Regions from separate parts of the Shigella sp. SIG3 genome, predicted to be linked through region 2. Evidence: riboswitches for the same ligand, from Rfam matches in the RefSeq annotation. Region 2 holds a riboswitch; each other region holds the start of a gene.
The links. A riboswitch is a leader RNA that binds a small molecule or an ion and turns the genes downstream of it on or off. The one in region 2 is predicted to bind thiamine pyrophosphate.

Region 1 (4,188 bases), on a different contig from region 2:
AAGGTTGCGCGCCAACCTCACGACTCAGAAATAAGCTCAATGTAGGAGCCTGTAGCGCCCCGGCCACCCCCATCATAAAAGCGACCAGCATAAATGCCGCGTAAACACCGTTCATACGGCGAGCCATCGTCATTATCCAGATCATACGTTCCCTTTTTAGCGCGGCGAGAATAAAAAAAACCAGCAGGTATAATCTGCTGGCGGGTGATTTTACACCAATACTCAGTCACACATGATGCAGGCAAGTCAACTTTCAGAATTGCGGTCATCCCACTGCATCAGTCCTTCAAGCATGGTTAATCGTTGTGGGACGCTTAACCAACGCAACCAGCACAACTTCGCTGTCGCGGTAAAATAGTGCTGATAAAACTGACGCATGGGGCATCTCCTTGCTTCATCGTTAGGAATTATTGACTTAATATAGGGAAAATAAAATTGCTGTCTTTTGCGCAGGAGTTCCCCTTTTATGCCATCTGCTCGTCTGCAACAACAGTTCATCCGCCTGTGGCAATGCTGCGAGGGTAAATCGCAGGACACAACGCTCAACGAACTGGCAGCGTTATTGAGCTGCTCGCGTCGTCATATGCGTACCCTGCTCAACACCATGCAGGATCGCGGCTGGCTGACGTGGGAAGCGGAAGTCGGGCGCGGTAAACGCTCGCGTCTGACATTCCTCTATACCGGGCTGGCGCTTCAGCAACAGCGGGCGGAAGACCTGCTGGAGCAGGATCGTATCGACCAACTAGTGCAGTTGGTTGGCGACAAAGCGACTGTGCGGCAAATGCTGGTTTCTCATCTGGGCCGCAGCTTCCGCCAGGGGCGGCACATCCTGCGCGTGCTCTACTATCGTCCGTTGCGTAATCTGCTACCTGGCAGCGCATTGCGCCGTTCCGAAACCCATATTGCCCGGCAAATCTTCAGTTCGCTAACGCGCATAAATGAGGAAAATGGGGAACTGGAAGCAGACATCGCCCACCACTGGCAGCAAATATCACCGCTTCACTGGCGTTTCTTTTTGCGTCCAGGAGTCCATTTTCATCATGGTCGTGAACTGGAAATGGACGACGTGATCGCCTCTTTAAAACGAATCAATACGCTGCCGCTCTATTCGCATATTACGGACATTGTGTCGCCGACGCCCTGGACGCTGGATATCCATCTCACGCAGCCGGACCGCTGGTTGCCGTTACTGCTGGGGCAAGTTCCGGCGATGATCCTGCCGTGCGAATGGGAAACCCTCAGTAACTTTGCCAGCCATCCTATTGGCACCGGTCCGTATGCGGTGATTCGCAACAGCACCAATCAACTGAAAATTCAGGCATTCGATGACTTCTTCGGTTACCGGGCATTAATCGACGAAGTTAACGTCTGGGTTCTGCCGGAAATTGCCGACGAGCCAGCCGGTGATCTGATGCTAAAAGGTCCACAGGGCGAGGAAAAAGAGATTGAAAGCCGCCTGGAGGAAGGTTGCTACTATTTACTGTTCGACAGCCGCACCCATCGCGGGGCGAATCAGCAAGTCAGGGACTGGGTAAGCTATGTGCTTTCTCCAACTAATCTGGTCTATTTCGCTGAGGAACAGTACCAGCAACTGTGGTTCCCGGCTTATGGACTGCTCCCCCGTTGGCACCATGCCCGCACCATAAAGAGCGAAAAACCGGCTGGCCTGGAAAGCCTCACCCTGACCTTTTATCAGGATCACAGTGAGCATCGGGTGATTGCCGGGATCATGCAGCAGATTCTGGCAAGTCACCAGGTCACGCTGGAAATCAAAGAGATCAGCTACGATCAGTGGCATGAAGGAGAGATCGAGAGCGATATCTGGCTTAATAGCGCCAACTTTACGCTGCCGCTGGATTTTTCGCTGTTCGCGCACTTGTGCGAGGTGCCGCTGCTCCAACACTGTATTCCGATCGACTGGCAAGCCGACGCCGCCCGCTGGCGCAATGGCGAAATGAACCTGGCGAACTGGTGCCAGCAACTGGTCGCCAGTAAAGCAATGGTGCCGCTTATCCACCACTGGCTGATCATTCAGGGACAACGCAGTATGCGCGGCCTGCGTATGAATACCCTCGGCTGGTTCGATTTTAAATCAGCGTGGTTTGCGCCACCGGATCCATGATTGCTGGTAGATAACAAAATCACTACACTAACGCCGTTCTCAACGGGGTGCCACGCAAACGCGTGCGCTGAGAAAATACCCGTCGAACCTGATCCGGATAACGCCGGCGAAGGGATTTGAGGCTCCTTCTCAAGTCCTTTGCCACTCTTTTTTGAGGTGCAAAGTGTTAAAAAAATGTCTTCCCCTGCTGTTGCTGTGCACAGCGCCCGTTTTCGCTAAACCCGTTCTGACTGTTTATACCTACGATTCCTTCGCCGCCGACTGGGGGCCTGGTCCAAAGATCAAAAAAGCTTTTGAAGCCGACTGTAACTGCGAACTGAAACTGGTGGCGCTGGAAGATGGCGTTTCGCTTCTCAACCGTCTACGGATGGAAGGCAAAAATAGTAAAGCCGATGTGGTGCTGGGGCTGGATAACAATCTGTTAGACGCCGCCAGTAAAACCGGACTATTTGCCAAAAGCGGTGTGGCAGCGGATGCCGTTAACGTTCCCAGCGGCTGGAATAATGACACTTTCGTCCCGTTTGATTACGGCTATTTCGCCTTCGTCTATGACAAGAACAAACTGAAAAACCCGCCGCAAAGCCTGAAAGAATTGGTTGAGAGCGATCAGAACTGGCGGGTGATTTATCAGGATCCGCGTACCAGCACGCCGGGGCTGGGTCTGCTGTTGTGGATGCAAAAAGTCTATGGCGATGACGCCCCACAAGCCTGGCAAAAACTGGCGAAGAAAACCGTCACGGTCACCAAAGGCTGGAGCGAAGCCTACGGCCTGTTTTTAAAAGGTGAAAGCGATCTGGTACTGAGTTACACCACCTCTCCGGCTTATCACATTCTCGAAGAGAAAAAAGATAACTACGCCGCCGCGAACTTTAGCGAAGGTCACTATCTGCAGGTGGAAGTCGCCGCCCGCACCGCTGCCAGCAAGCAGCCGGAGCTGGCGCAAAAATTCCTCCAGTTTATGGTTTCTCCGGCTTTTCAGAATGCGATCCCAACCGGTAACTGGATGTATCCGGTGGCAAATGTCACGCTGCCTGCCGGGTTTGAACAATTGACCAAACCGGCCACCACGCTGGAGTTCACACCAGCTGAAGTGGCGGCACAACGTCAGGCATGGATTAGCGAATGGCAACGCGCCGTCAGCCGTTAATTCCCGGCTGGTTAATTCCAGGTGTAAGCGCCGCCACGCTGGTGGTAGCGGTTGCGCTCGCGGCGTTTCTCGCCCTGTGGTGGAACGCGCCGCAGGGTAACTGGGTGGCAGTCTGGCAGGACAGCTACCTGTGGCATGTGGTGCGCTTCTCCTTCTGGCAGGCGTTTCTCTCGGCGCTACTCTCTGTCGTACCCGCGATATTCCTCGCCCGCGCCCTCTATCGCAGGCGCTTTCCGGGTCGGCTGGCGCTGTTGCGTCTGTGCGCAATGACCTTGATCCTCCCGGTGCTAGTTGCTGTTTTCGGCATTCTTAGCGTCTATGGTCGTCAGGGCTGGCTGGCATCGCTCTGCCAATCGCTCGGTCTGGAGTGGACCTTTTCGCCCTACGGCCTGCAAGGCATTTTGCTGGCGCACGTATTTTTTAATCTGCCGATGGCGAGCCGCTTATTACTCCAGGCACTGGAAAACATTCCCGGCGAACAACGTCAGCTTGCCGCCCAGCTTGGGATGCGCGGCTGGCATTTTTTCCGCTTCGTCGAATGGCCGTGGCTACGGCGACAAATCCCGCCGGTTGCCGCGCTTATCTTTATGCTCTGTTTCGCCAGCTTCGCCACCGTGCTATCGCTGGGCGGCGGTCCGCAGGCAACCACTATCGAGCTGGCTATTTATCAGGCGCTGAGTTACGACTACGATCCTGCCCGCGCGGCGATGCTGGCGCTGCTCCAGATGGTGTGTTGCCTTGGGCTGGTGCTGTTGAGTCAGCGACTAAGTAAGGCCATTGCGCCCGGCACCACGCTGCTGCAAGGCTGGCGCGATCCGGACGATCGTCTGCATAGCCGCATTTGCGACACGGTGTTAATAGTGCTGGCGCTGCTGCTGTTGCTGCCACCGTTGCTGGCGGTGATCGTCGATGGGGTAAA
Region 2 (4,188 bases):
CAGCCAACGCCGCAGAGAGTGTACAACCAGTGCCGTGGGTGTTTTTGGTCATAATGCGCGGTGCGGTAAACCGTTGTTCACCCTCGCGGGTAAACAGCCAGTCCGGGCTTTGCTCATCATCCAGATGACCACCTTTCATTAGCACTGCGCCACAGCCCATCGCCAACAGCGATCGCCCTTGTTCCAGCATTTCCTGTTCGGTGCGCGCGTGTGGCGCGTCGAGCAAGGCGGCAGCTTCGGGCAAGTTTGGCGTTATTAATGAAACCTGTGGCAATAATCGACTGCGCAGCGTAGCAACCGCCGAAGGTGAAAGCAGCGGGTCGCCGCTTTTTGCCAGCATAACGGTGTCGAGTACCACGTTTTGGATCTGATAACGTTGCAACCGTTCTGCCACCGCTTCAACAATATCGGTTTCCGCCAACATACCGATTTTAGTGGTATCGATTCGCACATCGCTGAACACCGAATCGAGCTGGGCGGCGACAAAATCAGGCTCAATGCGATACACCGACTGTACGCCACGGGTATTTTGCGCCACCAGTGCAGTAATAACTGAGCAACCATAAGCGCCAAGTGCCGAGAAGGTTTTAAGATCGGCCTGAATCCCCGCACCACCACTCGGATCAGTACCGGCAATCGTCAGAGCGTTAATTCGTTTCATGCCTGCACCTCCTGCGTCAATTGCCAGAGCGCATCAAGGAAATGTGGAACAAAACTGCCTGGCCCCTCGCTTCTGGCGACTGCGCGTTCTCCGGCTTGTTTCATCCAGTGACAGGCAGATGCGACATTTTCCAGCGTATCGCCTGGTAACGCACAGCAGGCAGCGACAACCGCCGATAATGCACAGCCAGTTCCTACCACTTTGGTCATTAACGGATCGCCACCGTGAATACCAATGATACGATGTCCATCGGTAACATAATCCACCTCGCCAGTGACCACGACGATTGCGCCAGTTTCCCGTGCCAGTGTTTGTGCAGCGGGTATCGCGTTAGCTGCGGCGTCAGTGGTATCCACTCCCCGTCCGCCATTAGCAATGCCAGCTAATGCCATGATTTCCGAAGCATTACCACGTATCGCTGCCGGTTTAAAAGATAAAAGTTCATGACAAAAATGGCGGCGATAATCGAGCGCACCAACCGCTACTGGATCAAGCGTCCAGCGTGTTTGAGAGCTTTTTGCTTGCTCAACGGCAGCACGCATCGCCTGTGCGCGTGGCTGCGTCAGTGTGCCAACGTTAATCAACAAGGCACTGGCGATAGCCGCAAACTGACTGGCCTCTTCGGTTTCGATAACCATCGCTGGCGATGCACCGAGCGCCAGCAAGGTATTGGCGGTAAAGGTTTGCACCACATCATTGGTCATGCAGTGCACAAGAGGGGAATGTTGGTGAAAAAGGTGTAACGCGTGCGCAGATTGCGCTGAACTCAGCAGGTCGACTTGCATAGTTTGCTCCTGCCATAACGTGAAGAAGCAATGACCTGGTGGTCCGTGACTTCCCTACGCTGGCATTATCCAGATCAGGTGATACGGGTATTTCTCAGCCTTCACGCAGAAGGGCACCCCGAGTCGTTTGGTTGCGATGATAAATCGCAGAGGAGGATGGTAATGTCCAGCGCACCCGTTGTAAACGAGGAAAAACGGCAGTTTTACAATCGCGTTAATAAATTATTTGATATATGAATCCAGCACCTTCAGAACGACATCCAGATCTTCTTCACGTTTTAGCTCATCCCCCTGGTGAACGATGTGTTCCGTCAGATGACCTTTAATCACTTCCCGCATCAGACCGTTTACCGCTCCACGGATAGCAGCAATCTGTTGTAAAACTGCAGCGCATTCGTGCGGCTCGTCGAGCATTTTCTTGAGCGCCACGACCTGGCCCTGAATCTTACTGGCACGCGCTTTCAGTTTCTGTTTATCACGGATTGTATGAGACATGGCAACACCTGGTTAACAAGAATATGAAAAATCATAGCACTATTAATCTACTGGGGGGTAGTATCAGGTACTGGGGGGGAGTAGAATCAGATTGCCGAATTAATACTAAGAATTATTATCATGACCGAATTTACAACTCTTCTTCAGCAAGGAAACGCCTGGTTCTTCATCCCCAGCGCCATCTTACTTGGTGCGCTTCATGGCCTGGAACCAGGGCACTCAAAAACGATGATGGCGGCGTTTATCATCGCCATCAAAGGCACCATTAAACAGGCGGTGATGCTCGGACTGGCAGCAACCATTTCGCATACCGCGGTGGTCTGGTTGATTGCCTTTGGCGGGATGGTGATCAGTAAGCGCTTTACTGCTCAATCAGCAGAACCGTGGCTCCAGCTGATTTCCGCAGTGATCATTATTGGCACCGTGTTCTGGATGTTCTGGCGTACCTGGCGCGGCGAACGCAACTGGCTGGAGAATATGCACGGGCATGATTATGAGCATCATCACCATCATCACGAACATCATCAAGACCACGAACATCACCACGACCAAGGACATCATCACCATCACGAACATGGCGAGTATCAGGATGCCCATGCACGAGCCCATGCCAATGACATTAAACGACGCTTTGATGGTAGAGAGGTCATCAACTGGCAAATTTTGTTATTTGGCTTAACCGGTGGCCTTATCCCCTGCCCGGCAGCAATTACCGTGCTGTTGATATGCATTCAGTTGAAAGCCCTGACACTGGGCGCAACACTGGTCGTCAGTTTCAGCATTGGCCTGGCGTTAACGCTTGTCACCGTAGGCGTTGGCGCAGCAATCAGCGTTCAGCAGGTCGCAAAACGCTGGAGCGGATTTAACACTCTCGCTAAACGCGCCCCCTATTTTTCCAGTCTGTTGATTGGCTTAGTCGGTGTGTATATGGGCGTACATGGCTTCATGGGCATAATGCGATAACTCAATCCTTTAGGCTTGCATGTTATCTTCAGCCCAGGATGATTCTTAAATCAGCTATTTCCGCTGACTCTCTGCTCGCTAAGGATGCTTTTAGGGCATCCTTTCATTTACACTTTTTACGAAATCATGGGATCACTAACAAAATATCGCTTGTCAGTTATATTGTATGGCAGGAAAGATATGCGACTGATATTACAGATCCCCAAAGTGGAGAGTTTATGACCATTAAAAATAAGATGTTGCTGGGTGTGCTTTTGCTGGTTACCAGTGCCGCCTGGGCCGCACCAGCCACCGCGGGTTCGACCAATACCTCGGGAATTTCTAAGTATGAGTTAAGTAGTTTCATTGCTGACTTTAAGCATTTCAAACCAGGTGATACCGTCCCAGAGATGTACCGCACCGATGAGTACAACATTAAGCAGTGGCAGTTACGTAACCTGCCCGCGCCTGATGCCGGGACGCACTGGACCTATATGGGTGGCGCGTACGTGTTGATCAGCGACACCGACGGTAAAATCATTAAAGCCTACGACGGTGAGATTTTTTATCATCGCTAAAAAAAGCCCCCTCATCATGAGGGGGAAATGCAGACACCTTGTTATTTTTTATTATTAGCCACTTGCTCGTCTTGCTTGTTATTAGTCGTATTTCACGTTGATTAATGCGGTTGCCTCCAGTGCGCCAGATTTAACTTTGTTTGTATCGTAGACGTAGTAACTGGCTGTTATCGGAATTGAAACCGTTGTATCTGTAAGTTTTGACTTTGCCGCAATTTCTTTTAAATTTGTGTATCCTTTACTGCTGTTAGTGATATTTAAAAGTGTGACTGGCGAACCATTACTTTCAAGAATAAATCCTACGCATTATCTTCCGCACCTTTCAGTATTGTGTCGCTGTTGGTTAACAAGTCAGAACTTGATAAATACACCTGCATTTTCCGTGATGTTTGATTTTGTTGACCTAATAAATTTTTACAACGCAGAATAATATCCCTTTTTTTACTATTTATTGTTGCTTTGTTACCTGTGGCTGGTAATTGTGAAACGGGAATACTGTCTAAAGTAATTAATAAATCGTCCTGTTTGCAGGTTGTGGTTATCGGGTTGTATGACAATGTCAGATTGAAGGAATAGACACCTGCATTTTGTGCCAATGCATTTCTGTAGCTATTTACACATGCATCCCATGACTTGCCACCTAATAAACACAGTAGAAATTGTACTGCGGCACTCCCGCGTGTCGATGATGAAGCACTGGATAATGTCGCAACACCATTAATCATCA
Region 3 (4,188 bases), on a different contig from region 2:
TCCATACTGGAGTGACATCAACGGGCTGGCGCAGCAGCGCCCGCAGATAACGATCGTTTTTAAGTTCGGTCATTTTGGCTGTTCCTTAGTGCGTCAGGCGGTCAGTGTATCATCACTCATACTCTGCCCGACACATCGCCACAGTATCTTCTATCAGACGGCGCGCTACGGTGCCGGGCGGCGGGAGTAACGGCAAATCGTCATAGCGATACCAGTTCGCCTCGAGCAATTCTTTCGGGTCGATCACGATGTCGCCGCTGTCATATTCCGCCATAAACGCGGTCATTAAAGACTGAGGAAACGGCCACGGCTGAGAAGTCACGTAACGCAAGTTTTTAACTTTAATTCCGCTCTCTTCCATCACTTCCCGCGCGACTGCCTGCTCGAGGGTTTCGCCCACTTCGACGAATCCGGCAAGTACTGTATGGACACCGTTACGATGGCGGGTATGCTGGGCGAGGAGGATCGAATCATCGCGACGGATGGCAACAATAATGCAGGGGGCGATTTGCGGGTAGTAACGCTCACGGCAATGGCTGCACAGCATCGCCCATTCGGTTTTGCTCGGATACATTTCATGCCCGCAGTAACCACAGTATTTATGCGATCGGTAAAACTCCGCCAGTTGCACGCCACGTCCGGCCAGTTGAAACAGCCCAACATCGAGATCAATGACCTGACGTACCGACCCCATATCGTGACGCCGCTGCTGTTGTATTAACCAAACAGGTTCCCCCTGCCATTCGCCGATTTGTAGTGCGCGCTGACCCACAAGATCGAAATTTGCCGCTTCGCCATATGGCAATTCTCCCTTCGGCAACCATAATTTTTGTTCATGGCTGACGACCCACCAGCCGTGATCTAATTTTTCAATTATACGATCCATAGCTCTTGCACTACCTTTGCATCACTGGCATGTTTAACATGGTTTTTACATTTCTCACTGAGCAGTTTTTGAATACAAACTTGCGGAGTCAATCATGCTTAACCAGCTCGATAACCTGACGGAGCGCGTCAGAGGAAGTAACAAACTGGTTGATCGCTGGCTACATGTACGTAAGCATCTGCTCGTGGCTTACTACAATCTGGTTGGCATTAAGCCTGGCAAAGAATCGTACATGAGGCTAAACGAAAAAGCCCTTGATGATTTTTGTCAGAGCCTGGTCGATTACTTGTCTGCCGGACATTTCAGTATTTATGAGCGCATTCTTCATAAGCTGGAAGGCAACGGGCAACTCGCGCGCGCCGCGAAGATTTGGCCGCAACTCGAAGCCAATACCCAACAGATTATGGATTACTACGATTCCAGCCTGGAAACCGCCATCGATCATGATAATTACCTTGAGTTTCAACAGGTTTTATCTGACATCGGCGAGGCGCTGGAAGCGCGCTTTGTGCTGGAAGATAAGCTGATTCTGCTGGTGCTTGACGCCGCCCGCGTCAAACATCCTGCTTGAGTTCTGCGCTGTTAACGCGTAATTTACATTCAACGCCCCGTTTGTGGGGGCTAATTTCTTGTCGGAGTGCCTTAACTGGCTGAGACCGTTTATTCGGGATCCGCGGAACCTGATCAGGCTAATACCTGCGAAGGGAACAAGAGTTAATCTGCTATCGCATCGCCTTTGCGGCGATCGTCTCTTGCTTCATCCGTCGTCTGACAAGCCACGTCCTTAACTTTTTGGAATGAGCTATGTCTGCAACAAAACTGACCCGCCGCGAACAACGCGCCCGGGCCCAACATTTTATCGACACCCTGGAAGGCACCGCCTTTCCCAACTCAAAACGCATTTATATCACTGGCACACACCCCGGCGTGCGCGTGCCGATGCGTGAGATCCAGCTTAGCCCGACGCTAATTGGCGGTAGCAAAGAACAGCCGCAGTACGAAGAAAACGAAGCGATTCCGGTCTACGACACCTCCGGCCCGTATGGTGATCCGCAGATCGCCATTAACGTGCAGCAAGGGCTGGCAAAACTACGCCAGCCGTGGATCGATGCGCGCGCCGATACCGAAGAACTTACCGTGCGCAGTTCCGATTACACCAGAACGCGGCTGGCAGATGATGGTCTCGACGAGCTACGTTTTAGCGGCTTATTAACGCCAAAACGCGCCAAAACAGGACGCCGTGTCACCCAACTGCACTACGCCCGCCAGGGCATCATCACGCCGGAAATGGAATTCATCGCCATCCGCGAGAATATGGGCCGCGAGCGCATCCGTAGCGAGGTTTTACGCCACCAGCATCCGGGAATGAGCTTTGGCGCACATCTGCCGGAAAATATCACTGCGGAATTTGTCCGTGATGAAGTTGCTGCCGGACGTGCGATTATCCCGGCCAACATTAATCATCCGGAATCGGAGCCGATGATTATTGGCCGTAACTTCCTGGTAAAAGTTAACGCCAATATCGGCAACTCGGCGGTCACCTCTTCCATCGAAGAAGAAGTGGAAAAGCTGGTATGGTCCACGCGCTGGGGAGCGGATACGGTGATGGATCTCTCCACCGGTCGCTATATTCACGAAACCCGCGAGTGGATTTTGCGTAACAGTCCGGTGCCGATCGGTACAGTGCCGATCTACCAGGCGCTGGAGAAGGTTAACGGGATCGCCGAAGATCTTACCTGGGAAGCGTTCCGCGACACGCTGCTGGAACAGGCCGAGCAAGGTGTGGATTACTTCACTATCCATGCGGGCGTACTGCTGCGCTATGTGCCGATGACCGCGAAACGCCTGACCGGTATCGTCTCTCGCGGCGGTTCGATTATGGCGAAATGGTGCCTCTCCCATCATCAGGAAAATTTCCTCTATCAACACTTCCGCGAAATTTGTGAAATCTGTGCCGCTTATGACGTTTCGCTGTCGCTGGGCGACGGTCTGCGCCCCGGTTCTATTCAGGACGCCAACGATGAAGCGCAGTTTGCCGAATTGCATACGCTGGGCGAACTGACCAAAATCGCCTGGGAATATGACGTACAGGTGATGATTGAAGGCCCAGGCCATGTGCCGATGCAGATGATCCACCGCAATATGACCGAGGAGTTAGAGCACTGCCACGAAGCGCCGTTTTACACTCTGGGGCCGCTAACTACCGATATTGCACCGGGCTATGACCACTTCACGTCGGGGATTGGTGCGGCGATGATTGGCTGGTTTGGCTGCGCGATGCTCTGTTACGTAACGCCAAAAGAGCATCTGGGTCTGCCCAATAAAGAAGATGTTAAGCAGGGGCTTATCACTTATAAGATTGCCGCCCACGCTGCTGACCTGGCAAAAGGGCATCCGGGCGCGCAAATTCGCGATAACGCCATGTCGAAAGCCCGCTTCGAATTTCGCTGGGAAGACCAGTTTAATCTGGCCCTCGACCCGTTTACCGCCCGCGCTTATCACGATGAAACCCTGCCCCAAGAGTCCGGCAAAGTCGCCCATTTTTGCTCCATGTGTGGGCCAAAATTCTGCTCGATGAAAATCAGCCAGGAAGTACGCGATTACGCCGCCGCGCAAACCATTGAAGTGGGAATGGCGGATATGTCGGAGAACTTCCGTGCCAGAGGCGGAGAAATCTACCTGCATAAGGAGGAAGCGTGATGTATCAGCCTGATTTTCCTCCTGTACCTTTTCGTTTAGGACTGTACCCGGTGGTGGACAGCGTACAGTGGATCGAACGTCTGTTGGATGCAGGCGTACGTACTCTCCAGCTACGCATCAAAGATCGGCGCGATGAAGAGGTGGAAGCCGATGTCGTGGCGGCAATTGCGCTGGGCCGCCGCTATAACGCGCGATTGTTTATCAACGATTACTGGCGGCTCGCGATCAAGCATCAGGCGTATGGCGTCCATTTGGGGCAGGAAGATTTGCAAGCCACCGATCTCAATGCCATCCGCGCGGCAGGCCTGCGGCTGGGCGTTTCGACACATGACGATATGGAAATCGACGTCGCGCTGGCAGCACGCCCCTCTTATATCGCGCTGGGACATGTGTTCCCGACGCAAACCAAACAGATGCCTTCTGCACCGCAGGGGCTGGAACAGTTGGCACGGCATGTTGAGCGCCTGGCGGATTATCCCACCGTGGCGATTGGCGGTATCAGTCTGGCACGCGCGCCTGCGGTGATAGCAACGGGTGTCGGCAGTATCGCCGTCGTCAGCGCCATTACTCAAGCCGCAGACTGGCGTTTGGCAACGGCACAG

Region 1: it holds a riboswitch for thiamine pyrophosphate, as region 2 does, so the genes downstream of both, thiB (thiamine ABC transporter substrate binding subunit) here and thiM (hydroxyethylthiazole kinase) in region 2, are expected to answer to the same signal.
Region 3: it holds a riboswitch for thiamine pyrophosphate, as region 2 does, so the genes downstream of both, thiC (phosphomethylpyrimidine synthase ThiC) here and thiM (hydroxyethylthiazole kinase) in region 2, are expected to answer to the same signal.

The regions. Positions count from the first base shown of each region.
Region 1 covers NZ_JBQZXE010000012.1:875-5,062, forward strand. The annotation lists partial or broken gene setA (sugar efflux transporter SetA) at 1-145, opposite strand, end outside; gene sgrT (glucose uptake inhibitor SgrT) at 247-378, opposite strand; gene sgrR (DNA-binding transcriptional regulator SgrR) at 467-2,122, shown strand; TPP riboswitch at 2,156-2,255, shown strand; gene thiB (thiamine ABC transporter substrate binding subunit) at 2,286-3,269, shown strand; gene thiP (thiamine/thiamine pyrophosphate ABC transporter permease ThiP) at 3,245-4,188, shown strand, end outside.
Region 2 covers NZ_JBQZXE010000059.1:9,961-14,148, forward strand. The annotation lists gene thiD (bifunctional hydroxymethylpyrimidine kinase/phosphomethylpyrimidine kinase) at 1-661, opposite strand, end outside; gene thiM (hydroxyethylthiazole kinase) at 658-1,446, opposite strand; TPP riboswitch at 1,481-1,577, opposite strand; gene rcnR (Ni(II)/Co(II)-binding transcriptional repressor RcnR) at 1,669-1,941, opposite strand; gene rcnA (nickel/cobalt efflux protein RcnA) at 2,062-2,904, shown strand; gene rcnB (Ni(II)/Co(II) efflux transporter accessory subunit RcnB) at 3,123-3,461, shown strand; partial or broken gene ACUU1I_RS12175 (putative fimbrial-like adhesin protein) at 3,543-4,188, opposite strand, start outside.
Region 3 covers NZ_JBQZXE010000027.1:20,752-24,939, reverse strand. The annotation lists gene hemE (uroporphyrinogen decarboxylase) at 1-73, opposite strand, end outside; gene nudC (NAD(+) diphosphatase) at 113-886, opposite strand; gene rsd (sigma D regulator) at 981-1,457, shown strand; TPP riboswitch at 1,510-1,610, shown strand; gene thiC (phosphomethylpyrimidine synthase ThiC) at 1,691-3,586, shown strand; gene thiE (thiamine phosphate synthase) at 3,586-4,188, shown strand, end outside.